4 regions of the Acetobacterium sp. KB-1 genome follow, and region 1 is predicted to be linked to each of the others. Evidence: riboswitches for the same ligand, from Rfam matches in the RefSeq annotation. Region 1 holds a riboswitch; each other region holds the start of a gene.
The links. Region 1 has a riboswitch for cobalamin ahead of DOZ58_RS09715 (DUF4430 domain-containing protein). Riboswitches for the same ligand answer to the same signal wherever they lie in the genome.
Positions count from the first base shown of each region.

Region 1 (7,426 bases):
AACGGTAGAATTGCTGACATCGGTACAGTCAAAAAGCTTATTCTGATTCCGATAAGCTCGCACAATGGCTTCATAACCCCTGGCGATCTGACCTTCATCGGCAGAGAAGGATTTATTTATGTCAGTCAACTGATCCAACATGGTGTAACCATTCTTTATAAACTCTGCTTGAAAAATATCAACATTTCCGGTTCCTAACATGATAAAACTTTGGGCATTGGACCAGGCATTATTATATTCAATACCACTGTAAAAGAGACCCGTGTAACCTTGAATCCTGGTGAAATAAGGAATAAGCACCGTTTCCATTGCCTGTTTTACATCGTAAAACTCATCGCCAACCTTGGCATTGGGATCATAAAATGGTGCAATCGGTTGAAACTCCATGATATACATATCAACTAATGGATCGCTGTGTGAAACTGACCCCGCTAACGCATTAGCTGCCAGTTCGTGAATATAGTCATGGTCACGGTCCGGCAAGTAATTATAAGAATCAATGGCAAATTCACTGACCTGTTTAACAAAATACCCATCGGATGGGTTCTTGCCATTGGTCAGCATTTCAATCAGATTATAGCCGCCAACATTTCTGGCATCATAACCCATGGCGGTGATTGCCAGGGCATCCTTGGCTACCTCATTGGCATCAAAGCCTTCGTTTAAAGGCTTGCCTTGAGCATCTTTTTTGTCTGATTTCTGATATTTCTGCACAAAGGCATCATAACATTCGGCATAAAAGCCACTGTGTGGCGTATAATCGGCCCGGGCTGCCGTAAAGATCAACCATGAGCCATAGGCCTGGGTTGTTGTTCCAAATACCGCATCCTGTCCCGATACCGTAGACGGCAAGCGGTAAACCAGTGAATCCTGAATCAATTTTTCAGCCGAACTGATCAATGCTTCCTGTTTAGCGCCATCAGGTACCGTTGTGTTGCCATTATAGCTAAGCGAAGGCATGTTGGCTTCAAAATCTTTCCCAGCTAAGGGTGTTCGTTCTTCTTCGTACCAGTAGGTCAATTGATAGTTACCAGCCAGTGCTTCGTCATACTCAATGAGGTACTGATTCAAAAGTGCCGGAATAGCGCCACTAAAATCATAAGCTTTTGATTCCAGCCCACTAAACATCAGTGGATTTTGGATTGTACTTTCCGGGTACATCGGGACCAGTTTGGCCTGACTTTTATCAATAATTGCCTGACTCGCACTGGTACCATCTGCCGCCACTAACTTAGTCGTGTAGCTGGCTAGCAGGAATTCATCATAATTCTCATTGATTCCCTGAGCCGGAACCACCTTGTTTTCGATGGTGTAGACCACCTTCACCGCAATGGCTGTTTTGTTATCGGCGGCTTTGACCGGCATCATCCACCCTAGGGCAGACACCAAAACTAAAATCAGCAAACCGGCCATTAGCCAGCTTTTTCTTTTAACGTCTTTTAACAAGCTTTTCATTTTTTCACCTTTCATTACTTAGTTATAAATGCATTACCCGCAGTGCCCTCAGCCGCCACTGGTGCCGGTGCACCATGGGATACTACCTGTATTTTTATACCTTCCAGTCGGTAACCAAAACCTGCCGTTCCGGCACTCTCACCGTTTTTAGCATAACCCATCCAACCCACATTCTGGGCATGCACCTGATAATAAACATCAAATTGATCGGCATCAGCGCCAGTCAATTGAATATCAATGGCTTCCAGACGTAAACCCTGTTTTTCTGTGCCACTCATTTGCCCATTGCTTTTCCATTGCTCTTCCCAGCCCAGATTTTCAATGTGGGTCTTGTATTCCACACCAAGGTCATACTCGGCATTTTCTTCCAGGTTTATCTCAATCCCTTCCAGCCGCAGTGATTCGCCAATCGTTCCGCTTACCTCCCCGTTTTTCCTTAGCGTTTGCCATCCCTCATTTTGTACATGAGTCCGATAACTAGCGTTAACACTAAAGGCGGCAACGGCATTGTTAAGTTCTGCGGTTGCGACATTTATTTCGTTTTGTGATGCAACCATGTTTGTCGATACTGCAATGGCATTGTCATAGGCCGTTTTTATGATATCATTACTTAAATAAATTTCTTTCATCTCGGTGTTAACGATAGCAACTGCTTTTAAAAGGGCATCCTTATTACCGATTATCACCTTCGGTTCCGGTGAGCCCCATTCATAACCAGTCAGATCAGCTCCATAGCCCCAGTAACTAAAAGCAATCCGGACAACATCGCCGTCTTTAACCACATAATCGCCCATACCGACATCCGGACTGAGGTTATTGACTAAATACATCCATCCTCCCTGTTGACTGTAAGAGGTGGTCCCTAATGCATTATCCGTGCCAGCATTTCCAAAGGCTTTGGCTGTTGCGGTATCACCACCGCCAAGCTTTTCGACAATATAATTGGGGATCACCACCGATTCTACTCCGGCATCAGTTCCTTTAATACCATTGATGTAAACCTTACTCCCGATAATGTTGTCAGGCCCAGCCAATCGTGAAACCAGATCAAAGACGGTTTCACCTTCTGTAAAGTTGATCTTAACCGGTTCGATGAAAAATCCCTGGCCAATCGTTGACCGCTCCATATCAATAACAACCGAACCACCGGCATTGCCGCTTTCCACCTCGTTAACCGCTGCCATAACCGACAAGGGTGTGAACATCCCTAAAACCAATAGAATAGCCAAAACCCCATTTGATTTCTTAAACATTTTCATTTCGCTTTTTCTCCTTCTTTTTAAATGATTATCAAACCGTTGACTCAAGCTTTGTTCCCTCTCTATCCCTCCTTGTTCCAAACTGTACTAATTACAATAACTGATTTTTATCTTAATGATATAAGCGAAAAATCAACAAAAAAAGAACTTCCATCCAAGTCAAAAAATGACCTGTGATCGAAGTTCCAGTAGTTGCTGTAGAACTTTTTGTTGCTCAACCGCCTTAATTGCGAAGGTCGATTGCTGTTGCTAAAGAATAGGTTCCCGGCTTATGCTTTTGGCAATTACGGTAGCGCATCTGTTCGGGATTTTCACCCGGATTCCCCTGAAGCAAACAAAAAGGCCTTGCCTGCTTAAGCCTAATGGAATAATGTGATTGACTAACACCATTCCCGGCATTCTTTATGACATGATTAAATTTTACACCACTGATTGTATAACAAACAGCTTTGCATCTTATTATATAAAGCTTATCATCTGCTGTATGAAATTGCAATATTTTTTATTAACAATTGCTTCATTTTAAAATATCATCACTCGAAAATAATTGGTGTCGTTTTGAGTTTATAATCCTCAAATAACTATTTTAATTTTTGACAAACTAAGGTATAATAATATAAATTAAAATGATCTGCAAGATGAACTCGACATATCCGATCGTTGAAAGGGGAATTTATGACTAACGAAGAGACTCGACATATCCGATCGTTGAAAGGGGAATTTATGACTAACGAAGAGACTCGACATATCCGATCGTTGAAAGGGGAATTTATGACTAACGAAGAGTTTCAAACCATTGTGCTAAAAAAGTTTGATACCATGGAGGGTCGCTTTGATACCTTGGAATCTGATTTAACTAGTGTCAAAACTAAGTTAGATGCTGTCGCCGATCAGGTTGCTGTTTTAACCGAATTCAAAACTGATACCGAGCAATATTTCACCGACACCAAAGAGACGCTTAATTTCATTTTACACAAAGAATTGCTAAATGAAAAAGAAGTGTTTTTACTGAGAAAAAAGCAAGCTCAATAAAATGATAGCATAAAAGAGCAGCCAACACGCTGCTCTTTTTTTATTTAAGTACTACCGAACGGACCGGTTTTACAATTGTTTTTCTGGTCGCCATTGAAGCCTCCCATTTTCTTTTTTTTATACAAAAAAAGAACTCCTATTTATATTTTGGGATGAAGGCTAAGCCTCCATCCCGTAGGGGTCTGTGTTTGTTTACTGCCTTAACTGATTCGTTTATTACTCAGTTTTTAACCAGAAACGCGGTCTCAATGCTTCCTTCTTCTGGTGTCGGTGCGGCTTGTCCTTTGGGTACCACAATCACGTGAATACCTTCCAGGCGGTAGCCAAATCCTGCTGTTCCGGCGTCTTCACCGTTTTTGGCAAAGGCCATCCAGCCGGTATTTTGAGCATGCACCTGATAATAAACATCGTAGTTTTCGGCAGCGGCTCCGGTTAGTTCAATCCGGATCGCTTCCAGTCGCAGGGCTTTCCCTTCGGTACCGCTCATGATGCCATCGGCTTTCCAGCTGTCTTCCCAGCCGATATTTTCGATATGGGTTTCGTAGCGAATGCCCATGTCGACGTCAGCGGTATCGGCTCGCTTAATTTCGATCCCTTCCAACCGCAGAGATTGTCCCTGGGTTCCACTCATGGCACCGTTATTCTTCCAGTCCTGCCAGCCCACATTCTGAACATGGGTGCGGTAACTGAAATCAACGGTGGGGATCTCAACAGCCTTTGTTGCCACGACGCCAAACTCGGAGAAGGCATTGACTTTAAAGAGCAGTGATTTTCCATCGGCGGACAGGATTGGGGTAATCCATTCCACGGTGCCGTCGGTTTTCTTATGATAAATCTTATAGCTGTCATAACCCTGCTGGTCATCGCCTAACGGCATCGTCAGGGTGACAAAGCTGTCGGGATTGTTATTAAATTCAGCCAACGCTTCGTCACTCATATCTGGCTTGATGCTGTAGAGGCTGACGACCTTGGCATCTTTGATGCCGGCTTCTGTAGCTGCCTTTTCCGCTTCGTCGGTCTTGTCGGCGTCGCCGCTTTCGGGTTCAACCTTCAGGCCAACGCCTTCAGGGAGACCAACCACTTCAATACCGGTGGCTTCATCTTTTGCCGGTGGCGTTGCCGCTTCCAGCTCGGCAATCCGAGCTTCAGCCACAGCTAACGCATCCAGGTTGGAGACCAACGCTTTTTGAATGTCGGTCAGTTTGTTATAGGCAGTGCGAGCTGCCACCACATCAGCCTTGCTGCCCAGGGCCAGTTTGTCGCCAGATGGCAATCCACTAATCTGTCCGCTGACAGCTTTAGCCGCGGCCTTGTCGGCTTCGGTGGCTTCGCCAGCCAGCAGCTTGGCCATTTGTGTTTCGACGGCCGTCAATGTACTAAGATTCGTGACCAGCTTTTTCTGGGCTTCGCTTAACGCGTCATAGACAGCCCGGGCGGCAGCAACCGCATCTTTGTCGGTCAGTGCCAGCTTATCCACTGCTGGCAAAGCGGCAATCTGATCACTAACAGCCTTGGCAGCAACCTTATCGGCGGCGGTCTGAAGCTCGGTGATCTTGGCTTCAGCGGCTGTCAGGGTGCCAAGGTTGGTCACCAGTGCTTTCTGGGCCGTTGTCAACGCATCATAGGCGGTCCGAGCGGCGGTGACAGCGGCTTTATCAGTTAAGGTCAACTTGGCCACTGCCGGTAGTGCAGCGATCTGATCAGTAACAACCTTGGCCAGCTTAGCATCATTTGCCGGATCTCCTGGTTTATAGTCGGCAATGGCTTTGTTCAGGGCGGTGGTTGCGTCGTTAATCGGTTTTATTTTTGCAGTCATATCCTGTACAATAGTCATGGCTGCTTCATAAGCTTCACTGATGGCCGCGTCACTTAGGTAGGCGGTATTGCCATTGACCTTGGCCAATGCTTTAAGAAGGGAATCTCGATTTTCAGGAGTAAAGCTCATTTCGTAAGTAACATTATTTCCGTCAGTACCTTTTCCCGTTACATCCGCCCCGGTTCCCCAATAGGTAAAGGCCAAACGAAGTACATCTCCATTTTTTAAGGTGCTACCTTTCATCCCAACACTTGGGGAACTATTATTGACAAAATACATCCAGCCAGAATAATCGCTATAATCTTTTTCACCAAGGGTGTTGCCTGATTGCGTTTTCCCATGCGATTTAGCTGCATTGGTATCGCCGGCATTTAACTCATCGATTATATACTTCGGTATGGAGACAGCACCAGAATCCGCACCTTTAATTGCTGCAAGATATCCGGGATCATTACCGATAACCATATTCTCGGCACCTAACAACTTCTCAACGGCATCCCAGGCAGTATCGCCCTGCTTAATAGTTAGGGTTTGAGGTTCAATATAGAAGCCCTGCCCGATAGTGAAGCGCTCAATGGTTACAGTAATCGTGCATTCCGGTGTTAGGGCAATGATTTTTGCTTCTGCTGCTTCCAGCTGGCTGAGGTTCGTAACTAAATTTCTCTGATAAGTGGTAAGTGATGTATAAGCTGCTCTGGCCGCATCAACAGTTGCTTTTTGACTATAGCTTAAAATGCTACCCAATGCGTTAATCTTTTCAATCACTGCATTAGCAGCCTTCTGATCGGCACTAATTTCTCCTGCCCCTTCCAATGCTTTAATTTTCGCTTCACTATCAGTCAATTTTTGAAGTGTTGTCGCACTGATAAGCAGCTTTTGACTTTCCGTCAAGAGATCATAGGCACTTCTTACTCCCATAACCGCCGTTTTATGATCAATGGTGATCGATTCCAGTGAAGGTAAGGCATTAATCAAAATCGTTACTTCCCCGGCAATGTCACTATCATCCAGAATTAAGCTGCGGTTTGTGACAAGTTTTTTCTGGGTATCGTTAAGGGCATAATAGGCCAACCTGGTCGGCTTTTTTGCATCTGAAGTTGCACCTGTCGGCAACGCACTTATTAAACCAATGACATAATCTGCCTGAACCTGATCACTGCCAATAGTTACATCTGGTTTGATGGTTGAGTCAACTAATGCAAGAGCATTTTTTAAGGCATAGTAGGATTCACCTAAACCAGTTACAATATTTTCGCCAACACTTTGGGCGGCTGTTTTTGTGGCCGTTAATTTTTCTTTTAGATTGTCCTTTTTTAATCCATCATCTGCAGAAGCAAGTGCTGTCTCCGCCTGTGCAACCAGTTGATCGACCTCTTCTCGTGTCAAAGCGGCCCGCTGCCAGACACTGCTGCCGTTATAAACGTCACCTAACGCAATAATATATTGAGTGCTATTAAGACCGACAAACTCATCTCTCTCTAGATAAGTTAGGGCACTCTTATCGCCATTTGCCCATAGCGCTCCGTTAATATCTAATCCCGAGGCCGCCAAACCAGATACCACACAAGAATGAGTTAAAATATTATAGTTCGTATACTGTGGATTTTGGAAAGCACCATTATAGTCCCCTTCAGTTTCCTGGTAATTCTTAATATCACGAACTGCTGAAACGATTTTAGCTTCGACTCCCGGGACATCGTTATGGCTGGCCAATGCAATCAAGGCCCACCCCCGCATATCCAGATCAAAACTGCTACTGGCCGCCTCCGAAGCTACTTTATTTATGAGTATATCCTGTTTGTTGTATTGAGCCCCGGCAGCATCAAGGGCCATCAAGGCCCAGATATTGCTCCCCCACGGACCA
Region 1 is NZ_CP030040.1:2,082,608-2,090,033, forward strand. It holds gene DOZ58_RS09710 (hypothetical protein) at 1-1,455, opposite strand, end outside; gene DOZ58_RS09715 (DUF4430 domain-containing protein) at 1,470-2,714, opposite strand; cobalamin riboswitch at 2,952-3,084, opposite strand; gene DOZ58_RS09720 (hypothetical protein) at 3,438-3,746, shown strand; gene DOZ58_RS18920 (DUF4430 domain-containing protein) at 3,967-7,426, opposite strand, start outside.

Region 2 (7,426 bases), 1.4 Mb from region 1:
TACCACCCTGCTTCTTTGCATTGGGCTAAATAATCCCTTTGTGTCTCTGGCCGTAATCGCCAGCATGGCCTATTTGACGGTGTTAAAAGGCGGACTGCCGCTGGGAGCGTATATTTCGGTACTGATGATACCGATTACCTTTATTCTTCTGGGAACCATTGCCATTGGGGTTGATTTTTCAAGCCAGCCGATCGGGCAGTTTAATCTTTTTCTTGGTTTTGGCTATCTCTTTACCTCAGTTGCCAAGCTCCAGGAAATGGCCTTTCTGATTCTGAAAGTCTTTGGTGCCATTAGCGCCATGATTATGATGACCTTGTCCACACCTTCTTCAGAAATCATCGGGGTGCTCCGAAAGGCCCATGTGCCCAAGCTGATTATTGAGCTAATGAACCTGATTTATCGGTATATTTTTATTATGCTGGATGTTTTTAATAACATACGAAATTCTGCCGATTCCCGCCAGGGCTATAGTGATTTTAAGACTGCCTGCTATACCTTTGGCAGTGTCGCCAGCAATATGCTGGTGGTTTCACTTAAAAAGGCCAATGCTTATTATACCGCCATGGAAGCCAGAGGCTATGACGGCGATTTGGTTTTTCTGGAAGAAGAAAAGAAGCTTCAGGTGAGTCACCTGATAATTGGGGCTGCCTTCATGATTTTTCTGATTCTGCTTGGGATTTTTACGCACTAGAAAGGATTGATGGCATTAATTATGAGTGAACCAATACTAAAGGTCAGCGAGCTTTATTACAGTTATGGAAACGGAAACCCGGCGCTGGATGGGGTCAGTGTGAATATTTTTAAGGGCGAAAAGATTGCGGTGATCGGATCGAACGGGTCTGGTAAGTCGACCTTTTTTCTTAATGCCAATGGGGTACTTAAAGCCGATCACGGCGAAATCAGCTATCAGGGCACAATTATTAATAAAAAGAATATAAAAGATTTGCGCAAGAATATCGGGATTGTTTTTCAGGACGCCGACAATCAGATCATTGCCTCCACCGTCATGGCCGAGGTTGGTTTTGGCCCGATGAATTTAAAACTGCCTCGAGAAGAGGTAATCAGCCGGGTCGATGAGGCCCTAACCTACATGAACATCCTCGATTTTAAAGATCGTCCGCCTCATTATTTAAGTGGCGGCGAAAAAAAGCGGGTGACGATTGCTGATATTATCGCGATGAAATCAGAGGTCATTATCTTTGATGAACCAACCGCGGCCCTGGATCCCCTCAATGCCCAGATGTTAGAAGAGGTGCTACTAAAGCTCGGAGAAGAAGGCAAAACGATGCTGATCTCCACGCACGATGTGGATTTTGCCTATCGTTGGGCAGAGCGGGCGATAGTTTTTGATCAGGGAAAAATTATTGCTGATGGAACGCCATTGGAGATTTTTAAAAACGCGAGAATCCTGGAGCAGGCAAATCTGAAACGGCCAGCCATGCTCGATGTTTATGAGATGCTGGTTGAAAACAAAATGATAAAGGACGAAAGCAACTATCCAACCACTCCCCAGGCGCTTAAAGTTTTATTACAAAAAAATATTCGGTAAAGAGTCATTTAGGTAGATGGTTACGATAGCAGTAATTGCGCAATCGATTTTAAGTTAAGTTGGCTTTGTGAGAGTTCAAAATTGAGCGCTCAAGAATTTTCGCAAACCCTTATAATATATAGATAAAAACTAGAGGAGGAACTATGAACACAAGTTTAACAACAAGAGAGAAGCGATTTATTGCGGCTGCGGCTGCGATCGCCCTGGTATTTGGGTTTACCCCGGTGGCCAGTGCGATGCACATTATGGAAGGTTACCTGCCAGTCGGTTTTAGTGTGGCCTGGGGCGTGATCTGTATTCCATTTTTAATTAAGGGTTACATGTCGATAAAAAAAACACTCAAAGAAAATCCTAAAACCATCACCTTACTGGCTATGGCTGGAGCCTATGTTTTTGTGTTATCATCTTTAAAAATTCCATCCGTAACCGGCAGTTGTTCTCATATGACCGGGACCGGGCTGGGCGCGATTCTGTTTGGACCAGCGGCAGTCAGTATTTTAGGCGTCATTGTCCTATTGTTTCAAGCTATTTTGCTGGCACATGGTGGGCTGACGACTCTGGGCGCGAATACCTTTTCAATGGCGATTGCCGGCCCCTTTGTAACCTTCGGAATTTTTATACTTTGTAAAAAAATAAAAATTAATAAGCATGTCGGTGTTTTTCTGGCAGCGGCAATTGGCGATTTGTTTACCTATTGTGTTACCGCATTCCAGTTGGCGATGGCCTATCCTTCCGAAAGTGGTGGCGTTGCCGCTTCGATGGTTAAATTTTTAGCCGTCTTTGCACCGACTCAGGTTCCCTTGGCTATCATCGAAGGAATTTTAACCGTGGTTATTATAATCGGGCTGGAAACCTATGCACAACCAGAACTTAATGATCTGGGATATCTTACCGGAGGTGTAAAATAATGACAGCGACAAAAAAAACAGTCATTGGTCTTTTAGTGTTGGCAGTAATCATTGCTCTGGTCCCCCTGTTTATCTTGCAGGATGCCGAGTTTGGGGGCTCTGATGATGCGGGCAGTGGGGTTGTGTCTGAGATTACCGGAACAGAGTATGAACCCTGGTTTACCCCAATTTTTGAAACGGCGATAAACGGTGAAATACCCGGTGAAGTGGAAAGTTTGTTTTTCTGTCTTCAAACCGGAATCGGGGTCGGGATTATTGCCTTCTTAATGGGGCGATTTGTGGAGCGAAAGAAAAAAGAAGACGAGCCAAAAAAAACAGACTCAAAAAAAGCTAAGAAATAAGACGGGTTTAAAAGGACTAAGTTTAAAAATTGAATAATTAAAAACAGGTGTCGGTTGCAATCCATTGTATTGCAGGCCGATTAAAAGGGAAGAGAGGTGAAAATCCTCCGCGGTCCCGCCGCTGTAAAAGAAGAGTTCCTCCAGGAATGCCACTGTAGAAATATGGGAAGGTAGGAGGGTATGTTGACGCTTGAGCCAGAAGACCTGCCTGTTTATGCAAAACTCTGCGAGAGACAGAAAAAAGGTTTTATTTGCGTACCGTTTTACGGGCTCATTGTCTCAATTTGAGATAATGAGCCTTTTTTTATACTTGGGAAAATTACAAAATAGTCAGATCAACATTTCTGATTAAAGGACAAAGCAAAACTGTCAGAGCAATTAATATTGCGAGCTAGCAGGGGAAATTGCGAAAATATTGGTTAGCATCGATAGTATTAATTTAGAAATATAAATGGAGGTTTCATAATGAAGAAAAAAGCAACGAAAATTATGAATCAGAGGTGGTAATGGAAAGTATAAAAAACAGAAAAGCACGACAAATCAGCATCCTGGTCTTGATTCTTGGGGCCATTGTGGTGATTTCGCTATACAGCATCAGTGTGGGGTCCATCAATATCAGTATTCCGGATATTCTATCTATTTTGTCGGGAAAAGCAGTGGCAGATGATACCTATGGCCCGATTATTATGAATATTCGCCTACCCAGAACCCTGGCTACGATCATGGGGGGAGCCTGTCTGGCACTTTCCGGTTTGTTGCTGCAGATATTTTTTAAAAATCCAATCGTCGAGCCTTATATTTTAGGGGTCTCATCCGGGGCAACCTTGTTCGTGGGGCTGGTACTATTAGGTGGATTCTCATTCGGATTGAAGTCCCTGCCCCCGATGGGTTTGTTTGCCGGTGCTTTTCTGGGTGCCATGCTGGTGATGGTGGTGGTGGTTTTTGCCGCTCAAAAAGTAAAGAACATCACAACCCTTTTAATCATCGGGATGATGGCCGGGTTTATTTGCAATGCCTTTACCAGTATCCTGACCGCTTTTGCCGACAAAGAACAGCTGCATGGCTTTGTGATGTGGTCGATGGGCAGTTTTTCGGGATTCTCCTGGCCACAGGTCCAGTTTTTATATGGCATCGGTTTACCGATGATTATTCTGGCTTTTGTTTTGAGTAAACCATTAAATGCCATGCTCTTTGGTGAGAATTATGCGATTTCCATGGGGCTCAGCATGAAAAAATTCCGGGTGATTGTGATTCTGATTGCCAGTGTCTTGACGGCAACGATCACCGCCTTTGCCGGGCCAATTTCCTTTGTCGGCCTGGCCGTTCCCCATATGGTGCGAATCACTCTAGGGACGTCAGATAATCGCATTCTGATACCGGGGGTCATTTTCGCTGGGGCCTTGATGACCGGGGTTTGTGATCTTATTGCACGGATGATTCTTTCCCCCATTGAACTGCCCTTGGGGGTTATTACGGCCTTAATCGGTGCGCCGATTGTTGTTTACTTACTCGTCCATAAAACGAAAGGAAATGAGCTATGAAACCAGTAATCTTCACTGAAAATCTGAATGTTGGTTATGATAAAAAGGTAGTTGTTGAACAAGTGGATATTTGTGCCCAAAAAGGAGAACTGATCTGTTTGTTGGGTCCCAATGGGTCTGGAAAATCTACGATTTTGCGGACCTTAACGGGATTGCAACCACCGGTAAATGGGCGAGTTGAAATTAATGGAAGGGATATAGCGACCATCAAAAAAGCAGAACTGGCTAAAAAAATGGCGATCGTGCTGACTGAACAGGTCTCGTTGGGACTGTTGACTGTTTTTGAAATTGCTTCAATGGGTCGATATCCCCATACCAATTTTATGGGAAGACTATCAGCAGAAGACGAAAAGATTGTTAATGAGGCGCTTGATCTGGTTGATGCTGGATATCTGAAAAACCGCTATTATTTCGAACTTAGCGATGGTGAAAAACAAAAGGTCATGATTGCCCGGGCGTTGGTTCAGGAACCCGAGCTGATTGTTCTGGATGAACCTACCAGTCATCTGGATGTTCGGCACAAGGTGGAAGTCATCAGTATTTTAAGAAAACTCTGTCTGGAAAAAGGCATCACCGTGGTGCTATCCCTCCATGACATTGATATTGCTATTAAAGGCTGTCAGAAGATTTTACTGATTGAAAAGGGTAAGGTTAAAGCTCAGGGAACGCCAGAAGAGATTATCAAAACTGGTACAATTCAGAGTCTTTACTCAATTGAAGGGGCTAATTATAATGAGTTGTTAGGGTGCCTCGAATTTTGTTCACCGGTATTACCGGAAGTGTTTATTACCGGCGGAAATGGCACTGGAACCGGCGTTTATCGGGCCGTATCCCGAGCTGGTTTTGGCATGTGCTGCGGGGTACTGCATAGCAATGACATTGACTTGCATGTGGCAAAGGCCCTCAATTGCGATGTTGTTGAAGAAGACTCGTTTAGTCGGATTACCGAAAAACATTACGAAGATGCAGCAGCTAAAATGGCAAAAATGCACTATGTTATTGACACCGGCTTTCCGGTGGGAAAAACGAATGAGCATAATCTGGATTTAATCATTGATGCCATCAAAATGGGAAAAGTAGTTTTTAGCTTAACTGATCAAAGCGAATTAAAAGGACGGTTTGGTGATTGGGCCGAAAAAATAAAATGCTGTAAAAATCCGGCCGAGATTTTGCAGATCATCCCGCCACAAACAGGAAGTGGGTGCTGAGATGATGTTGGGGGTAACAGCTACCGGAGATCCTATTCATCGCTATCATCGGTGTCTGGTGGTGCCTTTTTCGGGACCACGAAAGGTTATCAGTACCGCCATGGAGCATGGTGGTTATCAGGAAAATCTAACGGCGATATTTAATCAGGATGTCAACCCCGGGCCGGGTCGGTTGTGCGAACACATGGAACCCGGTCAGCAGGAAAAAATGCAGTCCTTTATCCGGGAGGAGTTGGGGTTGGCTCCGGACACGGTAGCACGGATGGCTACGATTGTGTCCATGGAAAGTGCGGCCATTAAAAGCGAAACCTATGACATCCTGACCGTGACGGCTATTACCACCGCTAGTCTGGAAGTCAATGGCGGGCGGATTGGTGAGAAAGCTACCAGCTATGAAAAAAACGGCGAGTATATTAATTTAAGACCGGGAACCATTAATAGTATGGTCTTTGTCAGTGGCAATATGACACAAGGCTGTATGGCCCGAGCCATGGTGACAGCAACCGAGGCCAAAACAGCCGCTTGTCAGGAATTGATGGCCAGCAGCCTTTACTCAACCGGTATCGCCACCGGATCAGGAACGGATAACCTGATGATTATTTGCGATAGCGAGTCGACTAACCGACTGACCTATGCTGGAAAGCATGGCAAGCTGGGAGAACTGATTGGTCGGTTGGTGCGGGATACTGTCAAAGAATCCCTCAATCAGCATATGGCCTTAAACCCGGTTACCCAGCATCGGTTATTTGCGCGAATGAAACGCTATGGCGTTACCGAGGGAACCTTTTTTAAAAAATTCAATGAACTCAGTCATAAAGGTCAACGCGATTTTCCCAAATGGATCGATCGTCTCCATCGGTTGGATCAGGAGGATGAGCTGGTAACCATGACTTCCCTCTATGTTCATCTGATGGATCAGCTGGGCTGGGGGTTGTTGTCTGGATCGGAAGCTATCAATGGCGGGGTAATAATTCTTAAGCAGATTGCCAAAGATCAATCAATTAATCTTGACTTATCAACAAAACAACATGAGTCCGCTGAAGCGGTGATTCAAAAAATGGTAAATTCTTTTGTGACGACCCTTTCAGAAATGGTCATGGCAAATGAAATAAAAACAAACTCAGAAGGAGAAAAGAAGAGTAATGAAAAGACAGTTTAAACAGTTAGCGGTGATTGCGGTCACTGCGGTAATGGTAGTATCAGGGTTAGTAGGATTAACAGGGTGTCAGTCTGCTGACAAGAGCTATAAAAGCGAGGATGGCAATACCATCAAATTGCAGTATGCCAAAAATTTTAACATCGAATATCTTGATAATAATAATAAGATAGTCACCGATGGTGAAGGAAAACAAATGTTACTGCTGCAAAAAGGTCAGGAAGCTCCAGAGGAATACAAGGATCTACCATCGATTACCATTCCGATTGATCAGTCAGTTTATACCAGTACCACCCAGGTTGGCTTTTTACGAGCCTTTGATGACGAAACGCTGTTTGACAGCATTGTTGGGGTGCGTTTAAAAGCCGAAGAGTGGGATTTCGATGCGATGAAAAATCGCATGCTAGAAGGTAAAATCAAAGATATTGGCTCTAATTCTGCCACCAGCAGCAGTTATGATTATGAGGTGATCCAATCCCTGAAGCCGAAGATTGTTTTTACTATAACTGGCATGGGTAGTGAACAGCAGAAGCTGATGGAGATGCTATCCCAGAATAACATTCCTTATCTCTATGATTCATCAAGTACCGAAACCGATTATCGGGGCACCATGGAATGGCTTAAATACTACTCTGCTTTTTATAATCTGGAAAAAGAAGCCGCTGAATACTATGATGAAGCGATGGTTCGTATTGACGAAATGAAAGCCAAGGTAGAAAATGA
Region 2 is NZ_CP030040.1:3,491,408-3,498,833, forward strand. It holds gene cbiQ (cobalt ECF transporter T component CbiQ) at 1-691, shown strand, start outside; gene DOZ58_RS16080 (energy-coupling factor ABC transporter ATP-binding protein) at 713-1,549, shown strand; gene DOZ58_RS16085 (energy-coupling factor ABC transporter permease) at 1,693-2,457, shown strand; gene DOZ58_RS16090 (energy-coupling factor ABC transporter substrate-binding protein) at 2,457-2,798, shown strand; cobalamin riboswitch at 2,827-3,025, shown strand; gene DOZ58_RS16095 (iron ABC transporter permease) at 3,305-4,339, shown strand; gene DOZ58_RS16100 (ABC transporter ATP-binding protein) at 4,336-5,547, shown strand; gene DOZ58_RS16105 (adenosylcobinamide amidohydrolase) at 5,549-6,706, shown strand; gene DOZ58_RS16110 (ABC transporter substrate-binding protein) at 6,690-7,426, shown strand, end outside.
Region 2: another riboswitch for cobalamin. It lies ahead of DOZ58_RS16095 (iron ABC transporter permease); the one in region 1 lies ahead of DOZ58_RS09715 (DUF4430 domain-containing protein).

Region 3 (7,426 bases), 120 kb from region 1:
CCGATAACACAACTAAATTATCGGAATATCCCCTTGCTGCTGATGCCGTTAGCGGCTTAATCAATAACGATGCCGTGACGGTCAAAGCCACTGCCAGCTACGATACTAAAAATGTCACCAGTGACGGCAGTGCCAAACCCGTGACCATCCACTTTACCCTTGACGGCGAGGCCGCCAAAAACTACCTGGCCCCGAATCCAGATACCTCAAAAACGGCGGCGATTACACCAAGAATCCTGGGTTATGTCAATGTCAATCTGGCCACCGTAAAAAAAGCCGATGGCAGCAGCAGCATCACGGTCACATATGCTGGAGTTAATCCGTCTAAAAATCCAGCTAACGGTACGGACGCTATTGCCCATATTGCTGGTAGTGTAGAGCAGGAAGATGTGCATCTGGCAACCTACAGCGCTGACTATTACGATAGCAGTAACAACAAAACCAGTAACGTGGGCAACAATTACACCATCAAACTGAACGGCACCTTAACCGGCAACCATGCCAGTAATTACCTTATGGCTGATTATGTTTATTCAAGTAATGGCCAAATTCTTGATGCCAATGCGGTTATCTCCACCCCTTACAATAACACCGCCTGGACTCCGGCCGGCAGCCTGACCGCACCAGCTGATGGTTTTAAACTCTTTTACGCCAAGCAAGCGGGTGCGACGACTTTTTACGGCTATGACAGTACTGGTCAGATCTACAGCTCAACCAACTTAAGTACCTGGACAAGCGGTGCTCAGGTTACTTTGGACGGCAGCAAACAGTTGATTGGTATCGATGATAGCTATGGTCTGCTGGCGATTGACAGAAACTACACCGAAGACGTAAACACCAATAAATACTACCAGATTTACTCCTGGTCAGGCGGATGGGTTGATATTGATCCCAACAATCCGGAAATAAGCAACATCATTCCGATCAATTCCACCTATTATTCTGACAACACCGGCGTCTATCTGATCTGTCAGGACCAAGACAATAACAACAAAGCGATTAAACGCGTTATTTCTGGTTCAGACCAAGAGACAATCGATGCTAGCTCAGGCCCCACCCTCCCAGGCGGCTTTAAAAACTCCCTGTTGGTCTATGACGGCAGCACCCTGATGCTCTACGCTTACTAAAACTCCTATAGCCAGCCCGGTCGTGGCTTGCCCCGGCTGCAAAAAAACTCAGAGGCCCCTGATTCATCCTGAATCAGGGGCCTCTTTAGGCACTTATACGACTTACCACGATACTTAATCAGATCACCGATCAGCCTTACTGATCAGCTTTTACCTTAAACCGCAACACCGTCTTTAACTTATTCGTCTCGGTCCGGCGGGGATCATAAATCTCCCGATGGGTTTTATCACTGCGCCGATAGCCATGCTCACTGCAAAAAGCTTCCATCTGCGCAAAGCTGGCCGGCTCATCATCATAGCTGCCCAAATGCAGCATTTGGCAGCAGGTGCCTTCCTCTATTTCCCCAAGCCGGATACGATCGAGGAAGTCATTGGGCTTTTTCTTTTTGACTTCCGTGATAAACCGGGCAGCCAGTTCAGCGGTCAGAAAATCCGGCTGGCGGATCATCATCGTATAGGCATAGTTACTTTTATCCGCACTGGTTCTGGTCGTGTCGACCAGATCCCAGACCCCTTCCAGGGGGAAAACGGTATAGTCGTAATAGCCCTCCGGAATGGTCTTGCTCTTATAGGACATTTTTACTGCGTAGCTGAAGCTGTACAGCGCCCCCACCACCTCCGCAAACGCTTCCCCATTGGGATCGCCATTACCGTCTAACATAGCAAAGTGCATCGCCGGAACCGCAATGATTGACGGCTGAGACTTTGGTAAATACAAGGCTTTAAATTGCTTTTTATAATCGACTTTGTCCATCGTTTGCGTCTCCCTTAATTCAGTGAAATATAGACATGGATCTCGGCGTTGGCCATGTCTTCCCCGGGTTGATATTCCTCAAAATCGCTACTAAATTTCCGGTCGAGCTTCATATCCCAAAGCTTCACCCATAAGTCGCCAACGGCCTGCTGCACATCACCATGGACAACAAATTTTGCATAGTTACCAGGTGCAATGCTTACGGTTTCAACCCGCTCTGATTGCGAAGCTGCAGCATCAACTTCACAACCAACCACCACGTCATAAGTGCCGGCCACACCATTTTCATAATTGGTATAAAGACCAATACATTTCTCATTTTTTCTGCCGGTCAGGGAGGCTTCAATTCCTTCCCCATAAAAACGCTGCCAGGTGGCACCAATTTTTTCAACCATCTGGGGATCGGTATTACTGGTGCGTATTTTCAGCCCCGCCACTTGCTTTTCTGTTAGTTGTACCAATTCATAATCCATTTGTGTATACCTCTTTCTAACTTATTAATAAATTCAGTATACACCCTTTAACCTGACACCTAATGTCATATTAAAGATATTTTTTAAGACCATCTTCCAATTTTTTCTTAATTGCCTCCCGCAACCACTGGGGTTCTAACACCTCAGCAGCATCACCATAAGAAAGAATATAGCCATACACCCAGCCATCCTCGGGCAAGCGGCTCGCTACCACAAAGGACCCATCCTGATTTTTTGTGATCGCGGCCGGATCAAATTCATCATAGATCCGAAACGCCATGCTCGCGTCAATTCTCAGGATCAACCTGATTTGGGAAGCGCTTATCTCCGGTTTTTCAAAAACAGGGCCCTCCGGCAGGGTCCGGGAAAAAGCCTCCGATAACTGCCGGAGCTGCCTGATCCGACTGACCTTGAAAAAGCGCAACGCCTCTTTACTTAAACAGAATCCATAAACATACCAGGACTGCCCCTTAAACAAGAGCTTTAGCGGTTCAATAGTGCGCCCGGTCTTTTCTCCGGTCGCACTAAAGTAGTCAAAAGCAATTCTGTTTTTTTCAAGGATGGCGTTTTTCAGCACATTAAATTTTTCCCGTTCATCGCTATCACCGCCCCAATGGGAAAAGTCGACTTCAATCCAGTCGGCATCTTTTTTTTCAAACAGGGTCGCCAGTTTTCTCAGCACCGGATCGACCTCCGGTCCGTTTAGCACATTCATCCCCTGTAGCGATGCCAGCAGATTGACCTGTTCCTTTTCTGAAAGCAGTGATTTTTTAATCACGTAGTTATCCAGCAGCCGAATTCCTCCACCCTTACCTTTTTCAGCATAAACAGGAATCCCAGCCGCACTTAGAGACTCCACATCCCGGTAAATGGTACGCTGAGACACTTCAAAGTAGTCGGCTAATTCGCTCGCCGTTATCTTTTTCTTTTCAAATAAAATATAGACCATTTCTAGCAATCGATTGATTTGCATTGTCATTATCCTTTGTCGTTTTGTCTTCTATTTTATCACAATTTTGTCGCAAATGGCACTTCTATAAAAGATCGCGCGCTGTTTGCCTTCACCCAACACTTGCCATCTTTTTTTCGTCGTCCGTCATCTTTTCCTCTCTGGCAATGCAGCCATCGATGCTGCACGCTGCACAATCGCAATAATTTTGAAAATCATCAAAGAGAATCCCGGAAGAACTGTAGACAGGACGCATAATGTAGCCTTTACCCATCTTTAGTCCGATCTGCAGGGAGGCACTGCCAAAGCTGTCAAAAATAGCTTTGCTATCCTGAATTGCCCAATCCTGGATCAGACCGGGATTCGCTATTCCCACCTGCTTAAGATGATTGTCTTCCCGAACTGCCGCTTTCAAGTGCTTCATGGCACCATACATAATTGGCAACTTAAGCGACTGCAAAAAATAATGTTCAATCTGGTGAAGCTTTGTTGGCATTTCACCGATTGTCAACAAATACAAAAACACCTGTTCGTGGTCTTTTAACAAATAATGAAGGGTTTTGCTCTTGTACTTAATCCCATCCATCACAACTAAATGCTTCGAAAACGTCTCAACCGGACAGGCTTTAATGATCGCCATCGGTTTTATCTGGTTTCTTAAAAGCTCCACCGCATTTTGGTATTCATCATAAACTGGTGAATCACATGTTAATTTCATTTTTTTCATCAGCATCGGCATATTGACATCAACCGGTAACTCTATTATCCTAATTTTTTCCATCTCTTCCTCTTTCTCGACATCTACAAAAAGCTAAAAAAACCTTTTTAAAAGGTTTACAAAATGTGTGCCATATTTTTGTCCAGATAAGGGAAAAAATTTCTCCAAATCCTGTATTTCTAAATGGTCTCACACGTTGTAGCCTTCTTTGAAGCTTCAAACATCTTAACCATTTGGAAATATCCTGACTTGGCGGGGCTTGTTGCAAACGGCCTTCTCGGATAACCCAATGACCACCTGCACCCATGATCGCCTTACAGTAGCAAAGAAACTGTTGCGGATTCCCACCGCATTCCTTCTGTCATGGTTTGACTCTATACTAATCTAAAACGTATTTTTTGGCAAGGGTTTATTCTGACCGATCATAGTAATTTCCTGAGCGTAATCAGGATGATCTTTTTTAGCATTAGCGCCTGCTATCTACCCATTGATACAATACACATTGATTCTTTAAAAATCTTAATCGCTTTCACTTAAACTAACAATTTTTTGCAAAGATAACATAAATCCTGTTAGTCTACAATCATTTGGGTATAATTATTATATATCCAATATTTAGAAGGTAGGAGGAAATTTTATGGCACAGTATCATGAACCAATTGAATTATTAGATGAAAAAACGATGAACATCACTCGGGCCATCAATAGTTTAAAAGAAGAATTAGAAGCTGTTGATTGGTATAACCAACGCGTGGCAGCAACGAGTGATCCTGAATTAAAAGGAATTATGGCGCATAACCGGGACGAAGAAATTGAACACGCCTGCATGGCCATTGAATGGTTAAGACGAAATATGGACAAATGGGATGAAGAACTGCGAACGTACCTGTTTGTCGATGGTTCAATTCTGGAAGCCGAAGAAAATGAAGCGGCACCCGAGTCTGTAAATATATCCGGTATCCATATCGGTGATTTAAAAAAATAACGCGCATTAATCAAGGAGGAAAAAATGTTAAAAAGAGAAATCGCACCCTTAACTCAACTCGCCTGGAGCGAAATTGATGGCCGAGCGGAAGCCGTGTTAAAAAGTCGATTAACAGCAAGAAAGGCCGTCACGGTAAATGGACCGAAAGGTCTTGATTTTACTAGCGTATCGGAAGGTCGACTCGAATTAATTAATGACGATGAAAACCTTGTTAAAACCGGTGTTTTCAAGATCAAACCACTTGTTGAAGCAAGAATAAGCTTCACCTTAAACCGTTGGGAGATGGATAACCTGACGCGTGGTGCCAAGGATATTGATTTAACTAATCTGGAAGAAGCTGTCCAAAGAATTGCCGAGTTTGAAGAAACGGTCGTGTATAAAGGCTTTGAAGCTGGTCAGATTAAAGGTCTGGAATCGGTAACCGTTAATGAAAAAATACCCTTTGGTAAAACAGACTCCCAAATTATGGAAGCAATCTCAAAAGGCCTGGTTACACTAAGAGAAAAATTTGAAGCCGGTCCCTTTGTATTAATTGTTGGTGAGGTGGCTTATAATCGTCTCAATATAAGCTCTCATGGGTATCCGCTGATTAAACAGATCGAAGCCCTCATTGGTGGAAAAATACTATTAAGCACCGTTCTTGATGGCGCTTTTCTGATCCCTTATGATAATCCAAACTTTGAACTGACCATCGGACAGGATTTTGCCATCGGTTTTGAATCTTATGATAAAGAAAATGTCAAACTGTTTATCACCGAAAGCTTTACCTTCCGCGCGTTGGACGAAAATATTATTATTTCCTATACGCTATAAGCGTTTCCCATCGTTTTATCAATCAGGAGCGTCAATCGATCTTATTACAAAACGGTTTGATCTTTTTATGGCGGAGGATAACAATTATAGGATAACAAAATAGTACCAAAAAAACCGCTAAGACATCAAGCAGTTGATGCTTAGCGGTTTTATTTTTTAACTTACAATAATTTGCTTTAAATACTTAATAACCAAATCAGCAAAGCGGTTAATGTCTTTAATATAGGCAAAATCCTTGCCATAGATCAGCTTTTCAGCCATCAGATCCTGCTCTTTTCCGGTGAAGACCCCCAGTACCATAATACCCTGTTGGCGGGCCGTTCGAACTTCCCGGGCGGTGTCAGAAATAGCCACCCGACCCCGATAGGCCTGGGTTAAACTATTAACCTGACCCTTTCCCACCTTAATGTCGTTGGGGCGGCCGTCGCTGAGGACAATTAAAATCTTATTATCTTCCCCTCGCTTAATGAGATCTTCACAGGTGGTCTTAATTGCCAAACCGTCGCGGTTGTTGCCGGAGCAATAATATTCAAAGATGTTGTCATTGGCTGAAAGGGGCGATTCGTAATCACGGAAGCGTTTGATGACTGTATAGTCAAGAAAACTGGAAAAACCCAGCACCCGATTAGGAATCCCCAGTTGGGTTAATGCCATCGCCAGAATATAGGCTTGAATCGCAACATTGGACTGGTTACGTCGCTGGGAGCCACTGGAATCGATAAGGATATCCACCACAAAGCTCCCCTTGTTATTATCAATATTTTTTACAAAAACCTTGTTATTACTGCTACGACCAATCCGCCAGAGTTTGCTGGGAATCAGCCTCCCGGCATCAGAAGGGATGGCGTCGATAATTTCTTCCTGAACCAGGGTTCGGGACATGCTTTCCCGAAGCTTATTAATGTTGCGCTTGAACACCTTGTAATTAGCGCGAAACACATCGGTATTTTTAATCTGGTGCCGTTGCACATATTTCTGTTGAAATTCATTATCACTGTCACTCCGGACGACGCCATCGGTCATATGAATCCGGCAGCTGCCATGGGCGTCTTTGCATACCCGGTTCTGAAGCTTTTTGACTTCACTGATATCCAAAAACGATTTTCCGTAATAGTAAGCCACTTTTTCATAGATTTTTTCGATATCCTCTTCCTGCACCCGCAAAATCCGGTTGTCAGCATCATTGGATACGTTGGACTGATCTCCTTGGGATTCTCCCAGCAGAGCCTCGGCAATGTCTTCAATGGAGGCTTCAATGTCCAGGTCTTCGGGCTCGTCAAACATCTCTTCTAACATAAAATCAGAAAAATCGCCGCGGAGATGATTTTTATTGTGGCCCGATTCACTGGAATCACCGCTATCGCCCTCCACAAACATCGGAAAATATTTCACATAGATTTCTTCAATGCCTTTTAATAACTCAATGGTATCCTCCCGATCCTGTAGGTTTTCCAGATCGCTGGCGATGTTTCGGGTTTCGGTGTCCATCATCGGCGCTTTACCAATCTTTTTTAGGATCATCGCGTGACGTACCTTTTCCATCAGATCGTCGGTGTGAAGCTTATAATAATTGCGAAGAATATCATCGTAGGCATCTTTGCGGATAT
Region 3 is NZ_CP030040.1:2,199,637-2,207,062, forward strand. It holds gene DOZ58_RS10180 (YDG domain-containing protein) at 1-1,127, shown strand, start outside; gene DOZ58_RS10185 (GyrI-like domain-containing protein) at 1,264-1,881, opposite strand; gene DOZ58_RS10190 (GyrI-like domain-containing protein) at 1,896-2,354, opposite strand; gene DOZ58_RS10195 (YafY family protein) at 2,425-3,327, opposite strand; gene DOZ58_RS10200 (hypothetical protein) at 3,416-4,084, opposite strand; cobalamin riboswitch at 4,239-4,425, opposite strand; gene DOZ58_RS10205 (encapsulin-associated ferritin-like protein) at 4,659-5,006, shown strand; gene DOZ58_RS10210 (family 1 encapsulin nanocompartment shell protein) at 5,031-5,819, shown strand; gene DOZ58_RS10215 (nitric oxide reductase activation-like protein) at 5,976-7,426, opposite strand, start outside.
Region 3: another riboswitch for cobalamin. It lies ahead of DOZ58_RS10200 (hypothetical protein); the one in region 1 lies ahead of DOZ58_RS09715 (DUF4430 domain-containing protein).

Region 4 (7,426 bases), 1.3 Mb from region 1:
TTTTTAACCAGTTTCATGGTTTTAATCTGATTCCCGAAATCCAGATGGGCGGTGGGTTCATCCAGTAAAATAAAGTCCGGCTCCTGGGCAATGGCTCTGGCAATAGTCACCAGCTGTCGTTCCCCACCGCTTAACTGCGTATAGGCTTTGTTCCGGAGATCGGTGATCCTGACCAATTCCATGGCTTCTTCAATCATCCGCTGATCCTGCAGACTCAGTTTTTTAAAGGCACTTAAATAGGGGGTTCTGCCCATGGCAACAAATTCTTCAACGGTAAAGGCATAGGTCGGCTGGTGAATCTGGGGCACATAGCCAATCCGCATAGCGAATTGGCGCAGCGACAGATCTTTAATATTGTCTTTTTCTAAAAAGATCCCTCCTTGTGTTGGCTCACTCAGATTGCCGATGCAGTTCAGCAAGGTCGATTTACCGGCACCGTTGGGACCCAAAATGGTAAATATTTCACCCTTTTTCAGACTGAAATTGACCTCTGTAAATATCTGATTGCCGTTAGGATAGGCAAACCCCAGTTCAACGATCCTTAAATTCATGACAGATTCATCCTCTCTTTTTTTAACAGATAAAAATAGAATGGTGCGCCAATCAAACCGGTTAAGATACTCAGCGGTAATTCGGCGCTGGTGATGGTTCTGGCAATGGTGTCAATCATCAGTAAAAAGATTCCTCCCAAAACGAAAGAAACCGGTAATAATTTCATGTTATTGGGACCGACCATCAATCGCCCCAGATGTGGCACCACCAGGCCTACCCAGCCGATTGTTCCACTAATGCAAACAGAACTGGCTGTCAATAAGGTGGCGCAGATAATGACAATCCGACGGGTGGTTTTCACATTGATCCCCAGGCTTCGGGCTTCCGTCTCACCGAGTGACAGCACATTGATTTTCCAACGCAGTACCATGATAATGATAATTGCCAGGATCATCGCCGGTGCCACCATCAGGATACTCTTAGGCAATACCTTGGCGATACTGCCCATCTGCCAATAGGTTATTTCAGCCAATTCCGTTTCCGGATCGGCAATATATTTAATAATCCCCATAATTGAACTCATCAGTCCCCCAACAATAATCCCTGACATCACCAACATCATATTGGAGCTGTTTTTAATCAGCTTCGGAGTCGTTGTTGTCAACGCCACCGCCAGAATGCCGCCAGCAAAGGCACCAATCTGAATACCAATGGTTCCGATCCCAATTAAAATTGCAATGGCGGCTCCAACGCAGGCGCCGGAAGATACCCCCAGCAAATCAGGCGATACCAGAGGGTTTTGAAAAACCCCCTGATACACCGCCCCTGACAAAGCCAATGAACCACCCACCAGAATCGCTGCCACCACCCGGGGGAAACGCAACGTCATAACAACGCTCTCCACATTCGCATCCCCGACTTGTGGTAGCGGTAAAATGTTGGCCGCCAGCACATGGATCACTTCCGGAATTGAAATGGGAAAGCGTCCCATGCATAATGAAACAATCACCAGGGCTCCCAAAATGATAACTAACAGCACCAGCAAAGCTGAAAAATTCAAGCGCTTTTCTTTAAGATTGATATCTTTTAACATTTACTACAACTTTCTGATTTTGCGGTTGCAGCCGACTTAACTGTTGGCATCGACTTTCAAAATCGTATCAATATTTTCATCGGTCAGATCGGCAGAAAAGAACGCTTTATAAAAGGCTTTCAGATCTTTACGGATATCATAATCTTTAAATAGTTCCGGCTGTTGAATACTGCCCATCCACTTAATCATCAGAGGTGTTTCAACACAAGGGGCATCATAACGATAAATTCCCATCGGGGTTTTGTAAACCCGATGGTTTTTAACCGCATCGATATTGCTCCAATCCTGACCTTCAATTTTATTCTGATACAGATCTTCCGGTACGATTTCGTCAAAATTTGACAGATAGATGATCTCCGGATTCCACTGAAGGATTTGCTCCATATTTACTTCTGACCATTGTTTATCCAGTCCGGCAGCGACATTCGCACCACCGGTTAACTCTAACAGATAATTATTGATGTTTTTTGCTCCTGCCACGCTAAGTTTGCTATTACGTAAATACATTACTTTCTTTTTTGAAACACTGTCAAGTTCAGCTTTCTTGTCAATAAAATAATTTTCTATCTCGGTGTGATAAGCCGTCAGTTTTTCAGCTTCATCTTCTTTTCCCAAAACCTGACCAACCAGCAGTAAATCCTTTTTTAAGTCTTCCAGATTTTCCGCATAATTCAGCATTACCGGGGTAATTCCCACCGCTTTTAATTGTTCGGCTTCAGCCGTCTGATCGTTCCAAATAAAGGCAATTTCTGGCTTTAAATTCATTAACGCTTCCACATTGATGGTAAAGTCTTTGGTAATTTCAGCCGTTGAAATAGTGGCAAAAGCCGGATCAAGGGTGGGCATAAAACTGGTTTTGTACGCAGCCATCGCGCTGGGATTAATCGATACAATCCGCTGACTGCCACCATCAATGGCCCACATTGCCGACGCCCAGGGAATCGGGGTAATGGCAACCTTGGTGATGGTTTCCGGTAATTGCACCTCATTACCACCCTGATCTACCACCGATGTCAGTTTTTCGGCGGTTTTACTTTCCGACTCCTTTGCCTGACTGCTGCAACCGGCAATGGCGATACACATAATCAGACCGATACAGATAACTAGTAACATTCTTTTTTTCATCTCTTCTACTCCTTGGTATTTTTTTATTTTTAATTTAAGCCGTTACTTCATTTGCAAAGAAACGCTTTAAATAAGCGTAGCCTGTTTGTCCCATATATTGATAATCCAGCTCGATAAACGCGTTACCGCTAAGGCTGGGATAGGGCATGGGAATAAATTTATATGATATCGTGTTGATTCTATTTTGATAAAGCGGATCCGCAATGACATGGGTAACGGTCATTTGCGATAATTCCTGATCCGTAATTTTATTTGCCCGGATGGTTATAATCCCAAAATCATTTGGGATCGCTGTCTCAAGCCGATCCAGAATTTCATTTTCGCCCAGCAGCAGCACCCGGAAAGCCGGGCATGGCTGCGGCTCTTTATTTAAGTAATACGATTCCGGGATCACTGTTTTTAATAACGTACCGACGGCTCTCAGCCACTGATTAAAGCCGTCAATGCCGATCGGCATTGCAAAATGATAGGGTATTTCAAACATCTCCGCCATCCATTTTGCCAAACACAGACCGTGTCTGGAAAAAACAAGATTCAGCTCAGCTTCTGCTGCCGTTTTAAAGGAACCCAGACTCTCATAGCCGAGAAAGTTCACCGCATAACCCAGCGACGTCAGGCAGGTTTCAATTTCATCAAAGTGTTGCCTTTTCCCAAACAAAAATGGATTATAGCCAATAATATTGAGCCGTTTTTTTCGGTTTTCAACTTTTTTTAACGTTGCTTTGGCGATTTTTAACAAGGCCTTTGCTACCCCTTCTTCGGCCGTCTGAAAACCGTTGGTATCTATTGCACAGGTCATTTCAAATAGATCACAGGTCTGTAAAAAATGATCATTCATCCCGGTCATAAAGGTAACCGGTGTGCCAATGGATAGAAATAATTTTATATCTTTGGTTTGATGATTCATTTGAAAGCGCTTTGTAATGGCTTCACCGATCTCATTTGTGCAGCCATTAACCGCCTGCAAGTCATTAAATCGGGAAAAAATAAACGGATTGTGATTCAGTTTATCAATGGAACTAGGACAGTTTGCACAGCCGGAGCCCGTCATTAAAAACTGACAAACGGCCTCATCATCGGGGAATAAAGAAAGTACCCCCGTATAATCTGCGGCCAGCGGCGGTAATTCACAAACCGCTGCATTTTTTGATAAAACCAGTGGCCGGGTCTTGACAAAGTCCGCAATTTTTGTTGCAATCTTATCCAAACGTTGGGATGGACTGGTTTTTCGTTTCTCCATGGGACCACGCTTGAAAATCTCGACAGGTATCTGATGGGGATTATCAAGTCCCTCGATCATCGTATCAAAATCGGTTTGGCTGAGCAAATCGGGACATGAAACATAAAGAATAATACCCTGATAGCAGGCTTTTCGTAACGCCGCTTCAACAACGCCTTTGATTTTTTCCAGATAATCCCCAAAGGTATAATCCAATGCACGAATGGGAACGAGTTTGAGCTTGGACAACTGCCCACATTCCAAAGCCCTAAAATATAAAATACGGATACAAGTTGGCGGTCCGACGGCCACGACTAAGGTTTCCGGTATCGCAAAAATTCGTTTCGCCATTTCCATATCACCTAAATTATAGATCGACGTTTCAATGGTGATGCTACTCATCTGCTGATTTCCTGGTTCTTTGCGGAAACAAAATCAAAGAGGGCTTCCATTGCGTCGTCATCAAGGGGACGAGAGTCACTGGCAGGAACTTCGCAAAACAGATCCTTCCCCAAGGTCTTAATTACCTGTGAAAGGGGGGCCTGGGGATCGGCCTCAATCATGGTATTTCTTTGATACTCGGCCAGCTTGATCGCCTGGTTTTGTTCAATAGAGGCTATCAGACGGCTTTCGGTCATTTTGATAAAATGATCAACCACATCTTTATCGGTTTGGGACGAGTAGCGATTATGAATAAAGCCGCCAAATAGTTTTTTCTTCGGGGTTTCGTAGTGCGCGATACCCTTTAAAATATTATTGGCAGCGTACAACGACATAAATTCTGATGAGGTCACAATATAAACCGCATCAACACATTGCTTGCGCATGGGGATGGAAAAACCACCACAGACCACATCACCCAGCACATCATAGACAATCAGATCCCAGTCCATCGCAAAGACTTCCAGCTTTTCCAGGGTCTCGATCACCGCCGAAATGCCCATCCCGGCACAACCGACCCCCGGTTCCGGGCCGCCAGCTTCAACGCAAGTAACGCCATAAACTCCTTTATATAAAATATCTGCTTTATTCAGCTGATCTCCTTTTTCCTTGAGTGTTTTCAAGACGGTGGGAATCCGTCGCTTCATCAGAATCCGGGTCGAATCCGATTTCGGGTCACAGCCGATATGGAGAACCTTTTTCCCAGCTTTTGAAAGCGCTGCCGATACATTGGCGGCAATCGTCGATTTACCAATCCCTCCCTTGCCATAAAATGCGATCCGTTTTAGTTTTATCTTCATTTTTCCTCCAATAAAAAAACTCTTCTGAATTATTAGACAGAAGAGTTTATTATAAAAATAAATCCCTCACCCAATAATCCGTTAGGCTTGGTTATCACAAAATATAGAAGCATCCTGGCTTAAGATCATCGCCTGCTGTAACAACTTCCCAGAAATTTCTTTCCAGTGTTGATCAATTTACAGCGGCTCACTTTTACAGTGGCGGTACCGCATCGGACTTTAACCGATTTTCATACTACACTTTGTTATTCAATTAAGTCGTATTATATCACAAGAAAGAGGAGCAAACAATTCAGCGGTTCTTCTAATTTCCAATTGCCAGCTATCAATATTTTTGATAGTATAGGGCTAAACAAACAAGGAGGAAACCAATGATTTCACTACAAAATATGAAATATATGATCGAAATTTCAAGGCATCAATCAATTTCGGCGGCGGCTAAGGCCCTCTATATTTCCCAATCCACTTTATCCACTGCAATCAAAGAAGTCGAACAGAGTCTCGGAATTCTCCTGTTCAAGCGAAACAGCCGTGGGATTGAATTAACTTATGAAGGACAAGATTATCTAAACCATGCCAGAGATATCGTTGAGCAAGCCGACTATCTGGAACGACGTTATCAGCATCAGAAATCGATCCCGATGCGCTTTTCTGTCTCCACCCAGCGACTGCCCTTTTCGACCATGTCTTTTATCAAAATCGTTGATGAAATCGGCTTGGATCGCTATGATATTGCCATTCGGGAATGTCCAACCCATGAGGTCATCCACGACGTGGCCACCCGTCGCAGCGAAATCGGGGTTATGTGCATTAATGATCATTACCTGAATACGATGCAAAAACTTTTAGATACCAGCAATCTCTCCTTTCATATTCTGGGAAAAATCAAATCCTATGTTTTTATAAGAAAACTACATCCCCTCGCTAAGAAAGAATTGCTAACCCTTGATGACTTAAAACCATACCCTTTTGTCACCTATGATCAGGGTGATGACAATCTGCTTCATTTTTCTGAAGAAATTTTATTTAATGAAATCCTGGATAAAAACATTCATGTCATTGACCGTTGCACAAAAATCGCCCTGGTTCGTGGCACTGATTGTTTTAGCATCGGTCCAGATCTGACTAACAGCGATGGCGATAAGATGCACTCAAAACTAAATGAGATTCAGACGATCGAGTTTTGCGAAAGTGATCAAATTTTACACGCGGGTTATATTATGCGCAGGGAACATACCTTAAGTGATATTGGAATACGCTATATTACGACTTTAAAAGCGAAAATCAATGGACTAGAATGCAATTCTTACTGATGCAAAATAACTAAAAAGATCAAAAGGACAGATACTTGATCCCTTTGATCTTTTTTTATACACTTTGAGTTCTTCAGGCTTTTCTAATTCTAAACACCACTTTTTCTCCACAGTCCGGGCATTGGAGCGGGGCATCGGTAATCACACCTTTGCGAGCCGCATAGACAAAGGGAAACACTGCACTGAGTGCCATCATGCAGAAATTTCCACTCTTGTCCTTATCCAGCTGGGGTCCGTCAAAAATGACTTCATCCCCCGCCGAATATATCGGGCAACCCGATTCCTCAACTACCAGTTTTATTTTCTGTTCAATTACTTCCATGTTGTCCTTCCTCTATAACGCCAGTCGATACAGCGCTTCAATCTGTTCCAGGGTTGTACTTCTGGGATTAACCAGAATATTACCACTTTTCATGGCATCTACAGCCATCGCAGGGATCTTATCGACCGTGACGCCCACCTCACTTAGGGTTTTGGGAATCCCCAGTGCACAAGTTAAGCTACGGATCTCATCGACCAAAGTCTGAGACGTAAAATCCTCCCATCCTTCACCGCATTTAATCGCGTCATAAATTTTTTGATAACGTCCGGTATCGGCTAGGGCGTTATATTCCAGCACCGTTGGCAGCAGTATCGCATTGGCAACCCCATGAGGGACATCAAAATAACCGCCCAGGGGATGGGCCATCGCATGGACATTACCCAGCCGCGCCCAGGCAAAGGCGATCCCGGCAAACATGCTACCATAAAGCATATTGGCTGCTGCTTCTGGATTGGTTCGATCTGCCACAAACAAACGGATATTATTACCGATCAATTCCAAGGCTTTTTCAGCCATTGCATCAGAAAAAGGTGAAGCGGCCTTCGATAGATAAGCCTCAATGGCATGAACCAGAGCATCAATTCCGCAGGCTGCCGCCGTTTTTTCCGGGGTTGTCATAAC
Region 4 is NZ_CP030040.1:783,342-790,767, forward strand. It holds gene DOZ58_RS03675 (ABC transporter ATP-binding protein) at 1-551, opposite strand, end outside; gene DOZ58_RS03680 (iron ABC transporter permease) at 548-1,585, opposite strand; gene DOZ58_RS03685 (ABC transporter substrate-binding protein) at 1,622-2,710, opposite strand; gene DOZ58_RS03690 (nitrogenase component 1) at 2,745-4,331, opposite strand; gene DOZ58_RS03695 (AAA family ATPase) at 4,328-5,170, opposite strand; cobalamin riboswitch at 5,259-5,439, opposite strand; gene DOZ58_RS03700 (LysR family transcriptional regulator) at 5,542-6,483, shown strand; gene DOZ58_RS03705 (TIGR04076 family protein) at 6,557-6,805, opposite strand; gene DOZ58_RS03710 (iron-containing alcohol dehydrogenase) at 6,818-7,426, opposite strand, start outside.
Region 4: another riboswitch for cobalamin. It lies ahead of DOZ58_RS03695 (AAA family ATPase); the one in region 1 lies ahead of DOZ58_RS09715 (DUF4430 domain-containing protein).